Regions from separate parts of the Lysinibacillus sp. JNUCC-52 genome, predicted to be linked through region 1. Evidence: riboswitches for the same ligand, from Rfam matches in the RefSeq annotation. Region 1 holds a riboswitch; each other region holds the start of a gene.
The links. A riboswitch is a leader RNA that binds a small molecule or an ion and turns the genes downstream of it on or off. The one in region 1 is predicted to bind lysine.
Positions count from the first base shown of each region.

Region 2: linked by a shared signal. The riboswitch ahead of JNUCC52_RS01795 (transporter substrate-binding domain-containing protein) and the one ahead of JNUCC52_RS19900 (aspartate kinase) in region 1 are both predicted to bind lysine.
Region 3: linked by a shared signal. The riboswitch ahead of JNUCC52_RS16565 (cysteine hydrolase family protein) and the one ahead of JNUCC52_RS19900 (aspartate kinase) in region 1 are both predicted to bind lysine.

Region 1 is NZ_CP065546.1:4,028,206-4,031,494, reverse strand. It holds gene JNUCC52_RS19900 (aspartate kinase) at 133-1,359, opposite strand; lysine riboswitch at 1,462-1,640, opposite strand; gene uvrC (excinuclease ABC subunit UvrC) at 1,769-3,289, opposite strand, start outside.
Region 2 is NZ_CP065546.1:316,391-319,679, reverse strand. It holds gene JNUCC52_RS01805 (amino acid ABC transporter ATP-binding protein) at 1-82, opposite strand, end outside; gene JNUCC52_RS01800 (amino acid ABC transporter permease) at 96-821, opposite strand; gene JNUCC52_RS01795 (transporter substrate-binding domain-containing protein) at 1,100-1,951, opposite strand; lysine riboswitch at 2,071-2,256, opposite strand; gene odhB (2-oxoglutarate dehydrogenase complex dihydrolipoyllysine-residue succinyltransferase) at 2,604-3,289, opposite strand, start outside.
Region 3 is NZ_CP065546.1:3,356,360-3,359,648, forward strand. It holds gene JNUCC52_RS16560 (MFS transporter) at 1-794, shown strand, start outside; lysine riboswitch at 1,090-1,274, shown strand; gene JNUCC52_RS16565 (cysteine hydrolase family protein) at 1,428-2,144, shown strand; gene JNUCC52_RS16570 (APC family permease) at 2,158-3,289, shown strand, end outside.

The sequences.
Region 1 (3,289 bases):
CTCCTGATGAGAACGTACAAAACGTAAGACGCGGGCATTTCGCGTTAGCCAAGGTGACGGCTTACGTTTGTGCCCGCGGAAAGCGCCCGCCCGTAGCGGAAATCAACCTATGTAGTTATCTATAGAAAGCTACTATTCGTGAATCTCTTCTGCTAAATTAAACTCATCATGTAATGCGTTTGCAGCGCGAATCATTTCGTCCTGTGGGACAACAACAGAAACTTTAATCTCAGAAGTACTGACCATTTTTACTGCAATTTCTTCTCGACGTAAGCGATCAAACATTCGTGCTGCAACACCTGGATTTGACGCCATGCCTGATCCAATAATCGAAACTTTCGCTAGTCCAATTTCAAAATCTGCAAAGCTAAAACCAAGTGATAATTTACTATCCTCTAGTACACGTAAAGCATCAGCAAACTCTTCTTTTAAAATGGTAAATGATACAGATGGTCTCACACCTTCAATAATAGCTTGCACAATAATATCAACATTAATGCGATTCTCTGCTAGGATAGCAAACATATCTGCTAACGATGCAGTTGAGTATGTATCATAACCGATAGTTAAGCGAATGATATCAGACTCATAAGCAACACCACGTACGATTAAATTTTTCTCCATTTCAACTTCCTCCTTCAATAAAGTACCTGCTATATCTTCTACACTTGAACGAATAATGACAGGCATTTGAAACTTTTTAGCAAGCTCCACTGCCCGTGGATGTAAAATATGTGAACCTAAATGGGACAGTTCAAGCATTTCATCATATGAAATCTCCTTTAGCTTTCTTGCTTTTTTTATAAACCGAGGATCTGCTGTATAAACACCATCTACATTTGTATAAATGTCCACACGTTCCGCTTCTAATGCAGCTGCAATGGCTACTGCCGTTGTTTCGGCTCCACCTTTACCAAGCGTTGTAATATTATTTGCACTAGAAATGCCCTGCTCTCCCGCAACAACGACAATTTGTCCTTGTATCAAATGTTCTTTCATACGGCACACATCGATATGGTCGATACGTGCATGAAAGTGTTTCCCATCTGTTTGCACACCAGCCTGCCAGCCAGTCAAAGATACTGCATCATAGCCCGCCTCCTGTAAAGCAATTGCAAAAAGGGCACTTGCGAGTTGTGAACTCGTCGAAAGTAGTACATCCATTTCACGTTTAGAAGCATCGTCTGATATATCACGTACCATCTTTGCTAAGTCTTTTGCTGTGCGTCCCATCGCAGCTGTCACTACTACAACATCATAGCCAAGCTCTTTTTTGGCTATCGCTATTTTAGCGACCTCTTGAATTTGCTCGGTTGAAGCGATTGCTGGTCCGCCAAACTTTAATACAATACTCGCCATTATTATCATTCTCCTTTTATCGATTCGTCTCTAGAACAGCAAAAAGGCAGCCTTCACATAACGTGAAAGCTGCCTGCAACATGTACAATAAAAAGCTTGCGCATGTGTGATAGCTCTCCGAAACGTCAAGATTCGACAGTCTTACATCTATTAAATGCAAAACCAGCAAAGTATCGGAAACAACGATACTTCACTTCGGCAAGCTCCCCTTTCACACACCATCATTGGATTTGTCCATCCTTCAATGTGCTACTATTGAATCTTGCACCTCTATCATCACTTAAAATAGTGAAATTATTCATTTTTACCTTTATGAAAATATATGCTCTGCCCACATATTCTTCATCTAAAGTGTAATAGAACATATCAGTTTTTCACTGCTTTGTTCTATCACAACCTTAGCACATGTCTAATCCTTTGACAACGTCTGTTGCTGAAAATAATTGTAAATACTGTTCGCTAAGTTCGCAGGTATTCCCGCTTCTTGAAGTGCAAGCTCACTTGCTTCACGAATCTTTTTAACTGAACCAAAGTGCTTCAATAATTGTTGCTTGCGTTTTGGCCCAACACCTTCAATGCCATCGAGAACAGATTGAATAGCATTTTTCTCATGCTGTTGGCGTAAAAATGTAATCGCAAAACGGTGTACCTCGTCCTGAATACGCTGAAGTAAATAAAACCCGTCACTTGTCCGCTTTAATGCAATGACCTCAGGTGGATCACCAAATAAAAGCTGGGATGTATTATGTTTTTCATCTTTTGCTAAGCCAGCAATTGGGATAACAAGTCCAAGCTCGTCCTCTAACACTTCTCGCGCGACTTCCATCTGTCCTTTACCACCATCTATTAGAACTAAATCAGGCAATGGCAAGCCTTCTTTTAATACTCTTGTGTAACGGCGACGTATCACTTCTTGCATTGCTCCATAATCATCATGTTTTGCGGCAGTGCGTGTTTTATATTTACGATATTCCTTCTTAGCAGGCTTACCATCAATAAATACAACCATTGCTGATACCGCATCAGCACCATGCATATGACTATTATCAAAAGCTTCAATGCGGAGAGGTGCTGAAATTCCCATCGCTTCCCCGAGTGCCTCGCAAGCACCTATTGTACGCTCTTCCTGTCGCTCAATTAGCTGGAATTTCGCCGCCACTGCAATTTCAGCATTTTTCATAGCTAAATCTACTAATTCTTTTTTTTGCCCTCGCTTCGGTGTTAGCACTTTAACCGCTAATAATTCCGTTAAAATTGCTGTATCTATCGACGGAGGAATAAAAATTTCCTTAGGCTTTATATGCTCAGGCTTTTCATAAAAGCGTCCGACAAATGTTAAAAATTCTTCTTCAACATCCTGATAAATCGGGAAAATCGAAACATCTCGTTCAATCAACTTACCTTGACGAACGAAAAATACTTGCACACACATCCAACCCTTTTCAACTGCATAACCGAATACATCGCGGTTCGTTGTATCACTGGACACAATTTTTTGCTTTTGCATAACCGTTTCTATATGTGCAATTTGATCGCGGAACTCCTTCGCTCGCTCAAACTCTAGTTGCTCCGCGGCAGCTAACATTTTCTGTTCAAGCTCTTTTTTTACTGACTCCACACCACCATTTAAAAACTTCGTCATATCTTCAATCATATCGTGATATACTTGAGCATCAATTTCTTTTACACACGGTGCTAAGCATTGTCCCATATGGTAATACAAGCAAACTTTTGATGGTAATTGTACACATTTACGTAGCGGATAGAGTCTATCGAGCAACTTTTTTGTTTCACTTGCTGCATACGCATTTGGATAAGGACCAAAGTATTTTGCTTTATCTTTTTTTACTTTACGTGTTGTAATAAGCCGTGGATATTTTTCGTTCGTAATTTTAATATACGGATACGTTTTATCATCCGTTAGCATGAT
Region 2 (3,289 bases), 970 kb from region 1:
TTTCTACTTTAAAATTCACATCTTTTAATACTTGGTTACGACCAAATGATTTACTTAAATGATCTATTTGAATGATTGCCATTTGTTCGTTCCCCCTAGTCTATTTCTTTCAGTTCTTTTTGATAAGCATCAGGTCCATCAAGACGTTTTTCTACATATAGCAGAATTCTTGAAGCCGTAAATGTCATGATGAAGTAAAGCACACATGCGACAAAGAAAGATTCGAAATAACGGAAGTTATTACCCGAAATCGATTTTGTTTGGAAGAATAATTCTGTTACACTAATTACACTTAAAACAGCAGTATCTTTAATATTCATAATTAATTGGTTACCTGTTGCAGGTAAAATGTTACGTGCAACTTGCGGTAATACAACATGCATCATAATTTGCACATGCCCCATGCCAATCGCAGAAGCAGCCTCGTATTGTCCTTTATCGATTGAGACAATCCCACCACGTACGATTTCAGCCATATACGCACCCGTATTCAATGAAACGACTAAAATACCAGCAGTAATAAAGTGCATATCGATGCCAAAGGCAATATCTAGTCCGTAATATACGACCATTGCTTGTACAATCATTGGTGTACCACGGAAAAATTCAACATAGCATGTCAGTATAAAATTAATACATTTTAATAAAATATGTTTTATACTTTTTTTACGAACTGGAATGGTATGCATAATCCCAATAAAAAATCCGATGAATGCACCAATAATTGTACTGATTGTTGAAATGAGTAACGTATAATACGCTCCTCGTAAAAACATTTGCCAGTTGTTTTCTATAATAGAAATAATCCATTCTAAACTCATGATGTTCCTCCTAACAACGTGTTGTTGCTTGATATCAATTATGCCTTAGCGAAATCATCTTTTCATTTGAATGAATAAGCTTTATTCAAATTATGTGACACACTTCTTAGACATGCATTATTCAGTTTGACTTTCTCTCTGAATCAACAAATTTATAATAGAGACTGTCCCAAAGTCACTTAAACTTTTGAAGTAAAACACTGCTTGAATATGAAAAAATAGCATACGAGAAGACAGCTCAGTATACTATTTTTTCGATTAGGACAGCTCCAGTGATATTACTGTGCTGCTGGTTGTTGCAAAATAGCTTCTTCCATAATTTTTTGGCGATCATCTTCTGAAATACCTTTTAAAATTTCATTGATTTTCTCTAGACTCGCGTCACCTTTACGTAAACCTACTGCAATAGAAGTATTAGAAATATCTGTATCAAATCCTTCTTCAAATGATACAAATGTAAATTTATCATTAGCTGCTGCTGCTGAAATACCTTCTGGACGTTCAGCTACATAGCCATCAATTTTGCCAGCTTCTAAAGCTACACGCATTGCAGAGAAGTTTTCCATCGCTGTTTGCTTTTCTACACCTTTAATTTGATCGATAACATTATAGTTCGATGTATTTAGCTGAGATGTAACTTTTGCACCTGAGAAATCTTGAATTGATTTGGCATTTTCATACTTGCTACCTTTTTTAATAACCATTACGAAATCAGAAGTATAGTAGTTTTCAGTGAAATCAATTGTTTGTTTACGTTCTTCTGTTGGAGACATCCCTGCTACAATTGCATCAATTTTTTTGGATTGAAGCGCAGGTACTAAACCATCCCATTCCATTTTTACAACGACTAGTTTTTTGCCTAAACCGTCAGCGATTTTTTTCGCCATTTGTACATCATAGCCGCCTGCATACTCTGCATTATCAGCAATTTTTACTGCGCCGTTAGAATCATCTTGCTGTGTCCAGTTAAATGGTGGATAACCTGCTTCCATCCCAATGCGGAATTCTCCACCGCTTTCATCCTTTGCACCATCTCCTGTTGCTTTTTCATCCTTGTCACTAGTACCACAAGCCGCTAACAGGATTGCTGTCATTGCTGTTAACATAAATAACAACCATTTTCTTTTCATCTAAAACTCCCCTTTTCTGTAAAAAAAATAAAGCAACTGTACAAAAAAAGACCTAAGTTCTGAACTTAGGTCTTACCTTTTATTAACAGTTGCCCAAATCCTCACTATAATTTCCATGTTTCCGAGATAGCACAACCTAGTAAACTGGAATTATATTTACTAGGACAGTCCTGCACTTATTCACTGCAGACCCAGCATAAAAGTACGAGCTCCTTTTATACTTCGGCGATATTTCCTTCTCCATTACGTCTTCGCTTGCTTTAACTCAGCAATGGACTAATAAATACCGCGCCTCTACCTCACGAAAAACAAAAGTGAGGTTTGTTTATTTAATTGTTATATAGATATTACTATAAAGCTAGCATATTCGTCAAGATAGTTTTATCATTTTTCTGACTAATGACAAAATTAGCCTATAATCCTTCTTAAATCCATAAATTAAGTAGAATATCATTAAAAACGTTTGGCATTATTTCACAAATTTTTATTATTAAAAACAATAATTATAAACCATAAGAATCTATTTTTAAGTTCAACAAAGGCCCTTTAGACCATGAAGTATTTTTTCGAAAGTACATCTTAAATTAAACGGACTACAAAAAACCCTACAAAACAGTTCATTTTGTAGGGTTTTGGCATGTCATTTATTGAATTAAGAATTTAATAATAAATCTTCTGGATTTTCAAGTAACTCTTTAACAGTTTTAAGGAAGCCTACAGAATCTTTACCATCGATAATACGGTGGTCATAAGATAATGCTAAGTACATCATTGGGCGAATTTCTACTTCACCATTTACTTCTACTGGACGTTTTTTAATTGAGTGCATTCCTAAAATAGCCGCTTGTGTACCGTTCATAATAGGTGTTGACATTAATGAACCGAATACACCGCCATTTGTAATAGTGAATGAACCACCTTGAAGATCAGCTAAACCTAATTTTTTATCGCGTGCTTTTTTAGCTAGGTCTGCAATTGAATCCTCAATTTCAGCGAAGTTTTTACGGTCTGCATCACGAACAACTGGTACTACTAAACCTTCTTCAGTTGATACAGCTACACCAATATCAAAGAAGTTATTTAAGTGAATTTCATCGCCAACGATTTGAGCATTCACATAAGGGTATTTTTTAAGTGCTGCAACAACAGCTTTTGTGAAGAATGACATGAAACCAAGTTTAGAGCCTGTAGACTCAAAGAATTGATCTTTTTTACGAGAACGTAATGCCATAACATTAGTCATATCAACTTCATTGAATGTTGTAAGCATAGCAGTCGATTGCTTAACTTCTAATAGACGTTTAGCGATTGTTTGACGACGACGGCTCATTTTTTCAA
Region 3 (3,289 bases), 670 kb from region 1:
CGCAGTATGGCGTTATTTTAGCAGCATTACTAAGTGCAATCATTCTTCCTACTTTAGGATGGAGAGCATTATTCTTTGTTGGAGTAGTACCTGTTATTTTTGCCTTTATCGTAAGAAAAAATTTAGACGAATCTCCTGAGTGGCTTGCCGCTCAGAAAAATAAAAAGGCTAGTAAGAAAGCTGAAAAGGGTAAGTTGGTACAATTGTTTGAAACGCCACGAACAGCGATTACAACAATTTCACTAATTATAATGGCAACAGTTCAAATTGCTGGTTACAACGGATTAATGATTTGGTTACCATCAATGCTGCAACAGTCGCAAGGCTTATCTGTTTCAAGCTCTGCGATATGGACAATTAGTACAGCTGTAGGCATGATTGTTGGTATGTTAACCTTTGGACTATTTTTAGACCGATTTGGCGCAAAGCGTGCCTTTGGCGTCTTCCTTATTGCCTCAGCATGCGCTGTATTCTTATACTCTTATGCTACTGGTAGTGTGGGTGTTCTAATCGGTGGCGCAATTGTTGGATTCTTCTCAAATGGCATGTTCGCTGGATATGGAGCGTTGATTGGTAGTCTATATCCCGTTCAAATTCGAAGTACGGCAACAAACACAATCTTTAACTTTGGTCGAGCGATAGGCGGTTTTTCACCTATCCTTGTCGGCTATATTTTACAAAGTTATGATATGAAAGTTGCGATGCTTTACTTAGCAGGCTTATATTGTATGTCCTTTATTGTTATGTTAATGCTCAAAAAAGAGAATATAGCGAATGTAAGCGAAACTATATAACATTGATTTAACCATCAATTAAAATGCCCTTGCGTTTTAATTGGTGGTTTTTTATAAAATAGGAGTTGCTTTGAAGCTTTATCCATCCAGCTGAAATAGCAGGCACTCGGAAGAATAAATTGTTCGATTATTGTTATATTTATTTCAATTAATTATTGTATGAAAGCGTTTTATTTGTCATTTTTTTATAATAAGGCGCAGTAAATCTTATGAAACATAGTAAATTTATCGTTGACATAGAAAAAATGCAATAATATAATTATTTCAAACAATTAAATAAACCTCACTTTTCCGATAGTGAGGTAGAGGCGCGACAGTTAACAGTACCTAATGGAGTCCGAGAAGACGAAGAGATTAGGTAGAAGGAAATGTCGCCGAAGTGTATGGTGAGTTCTCGCCATCATATGCTGGGTCTGTAGCGAATAGCTGCAGGACTGTCTTCATAAACATAGCTGTTTATGAAGTTGTGCTATCTCTGTTTAGACAAACAGTGGGAATTTTAAATGGTCGATTCATTTTTAGTTTCTAAATGAGTAGATCATTTTTGTATTAGACAGATTCTTTTGCACAAAGAATCTGTCTTTTTATTTATCTATAACATATCGGAAATAGAGGGAATTTGGAGGAATTATTATGGAAAATACATCAACATTATATTATGAATTTTTACCGACTGACGGTCAAAAAATAAACGTGAACCCAGATAAAACAGCATTACTAATCGTAGATATGCAACATCAGTTTATTAGCCGAGATGGATTAGATGCACAAGTTGCAAGAGAAAAGGGCATGTTTGAACAATGGGAATACTTCTTTAATCGTATCGACACTTTAACAATTCCGAACAATAAAAAACTTTTAGAGTTTTTCCGTACAAATAAATTAGAAGTAACATTTGGTCGTATTGCTTGCCATCATAAAGATGGACGAGATCGTTCTCCAGTACAACGACGTCCAGGTTGGAACAATATTTTATTGCCTATCGGTGACCCAGGAGCGGAGATGGTGGAGGAGCTAAAGCCACTTGATGATGAAATTGTAGTCAATAAAACGACAGATAGCGTATTAAGTGGAACGAATTATGAATTTTTACTGCGCAATATGGGCATTGAAACAGTAGTTTGTACAGGCGTTGTAACTGACCAATGTGTTGCTTCAACCGTTCGCAGCTTAGCTGACGCAGGCTTTGAAGTTATTTTAGTTGAAGATGCATGTGCAGCAGCAACGCAACAGCTTCATGATGCAGAAATTATGATTATGAATCAAATTTATTGCCAAGTGATGAGCACTGATGAAGTAATTGATTTAGTAACGGAAGAACTAGCAAAAAGCAACCCAGTGAATGTGTGAGAGGAAATAGACTATGAGTCAAACAGCCAATAATCATACACCACAGTTAAAGCGTGTTTTAACATTAAAAGATTTAGTCATATATGGTATTGCTTTTATGACACCGATTGCGCCAGCTTATATTTATGGCTTTGCAGCAGAGTCTACAGGCGGCATGTTGCCATTAGCCTACTTGATTGCGATGGTTGCCATGATGTTTTCTGCCTATAGTTACGGTCGAATGGCTGCTGTTTTTCCAAATGGAGGGTCCACTTATACATATACGCAACGTGCAATTAATCCGCATTTAGGTTTTTTTGCAGGGTGGGCAATGTTTATGGACTATGTTTTAGTGCCCCTCATTGTATTTATGGTAGGTGCTTCATATGCGAATGCCTTAATACCATCTGTTCCGTATTGGGTATGGGTCTTATTAATTGCAGGTATTATTACGACTGTAAATATTCTAGGGATTGGTATCGCTGCAAAAACAAATCAAATCCTCGTTATATTTATGGGAATTGTAGTCGTTATTTTCGTGATTTTTTGTGTAAAGACAATTGTTGGTGGGGAAAGTAGTACGTCGCTCTTTTCTGTTGTACCATTCTTCAACGATGAAAAATTCGTTATGTCTGCCATTATTTCTGGTGCAGCAATGGCCTGCTTTTCATTTTTAGGGTTTGATTCGATTACAACGCTTTCAGAAGAGGCAGTTAATCCAAAAGATGATATTTGGAAGGCAGCTATTTTAGCTTGTTTAATTGGAGGACTTATTTTTATTGGACAAGCTTATGTAGCACAGCTCGTATGGCCTGATGTGACAAACTTTAGCTCAGCTGATACGGCTCTATTTGATATAGCGGAAAAAGCAGGTGGTGCCGTTCTTGCAACGCTTTATACTGTTGCAATTATTGTATCGACAATAACAGCTGGTTTAACAGGTCAAGCAAGTGCATCTCGTTTAATGTTCAGTATGGGGCGTGATGAGGTACTTTCCAAAAAGTTTTTCACACATTTACATCCAAAATATCAAACACCAATATACAATATTTTATTAATGTGTGTCATTAGTGTTTTAGGAGCGCTGTTTTTATCAGCGAATTTCGTAGCAGAATTAATGAACTTTGGTGGTCTGACAGGATTTATGTTTGTTAACTTATCAGTAA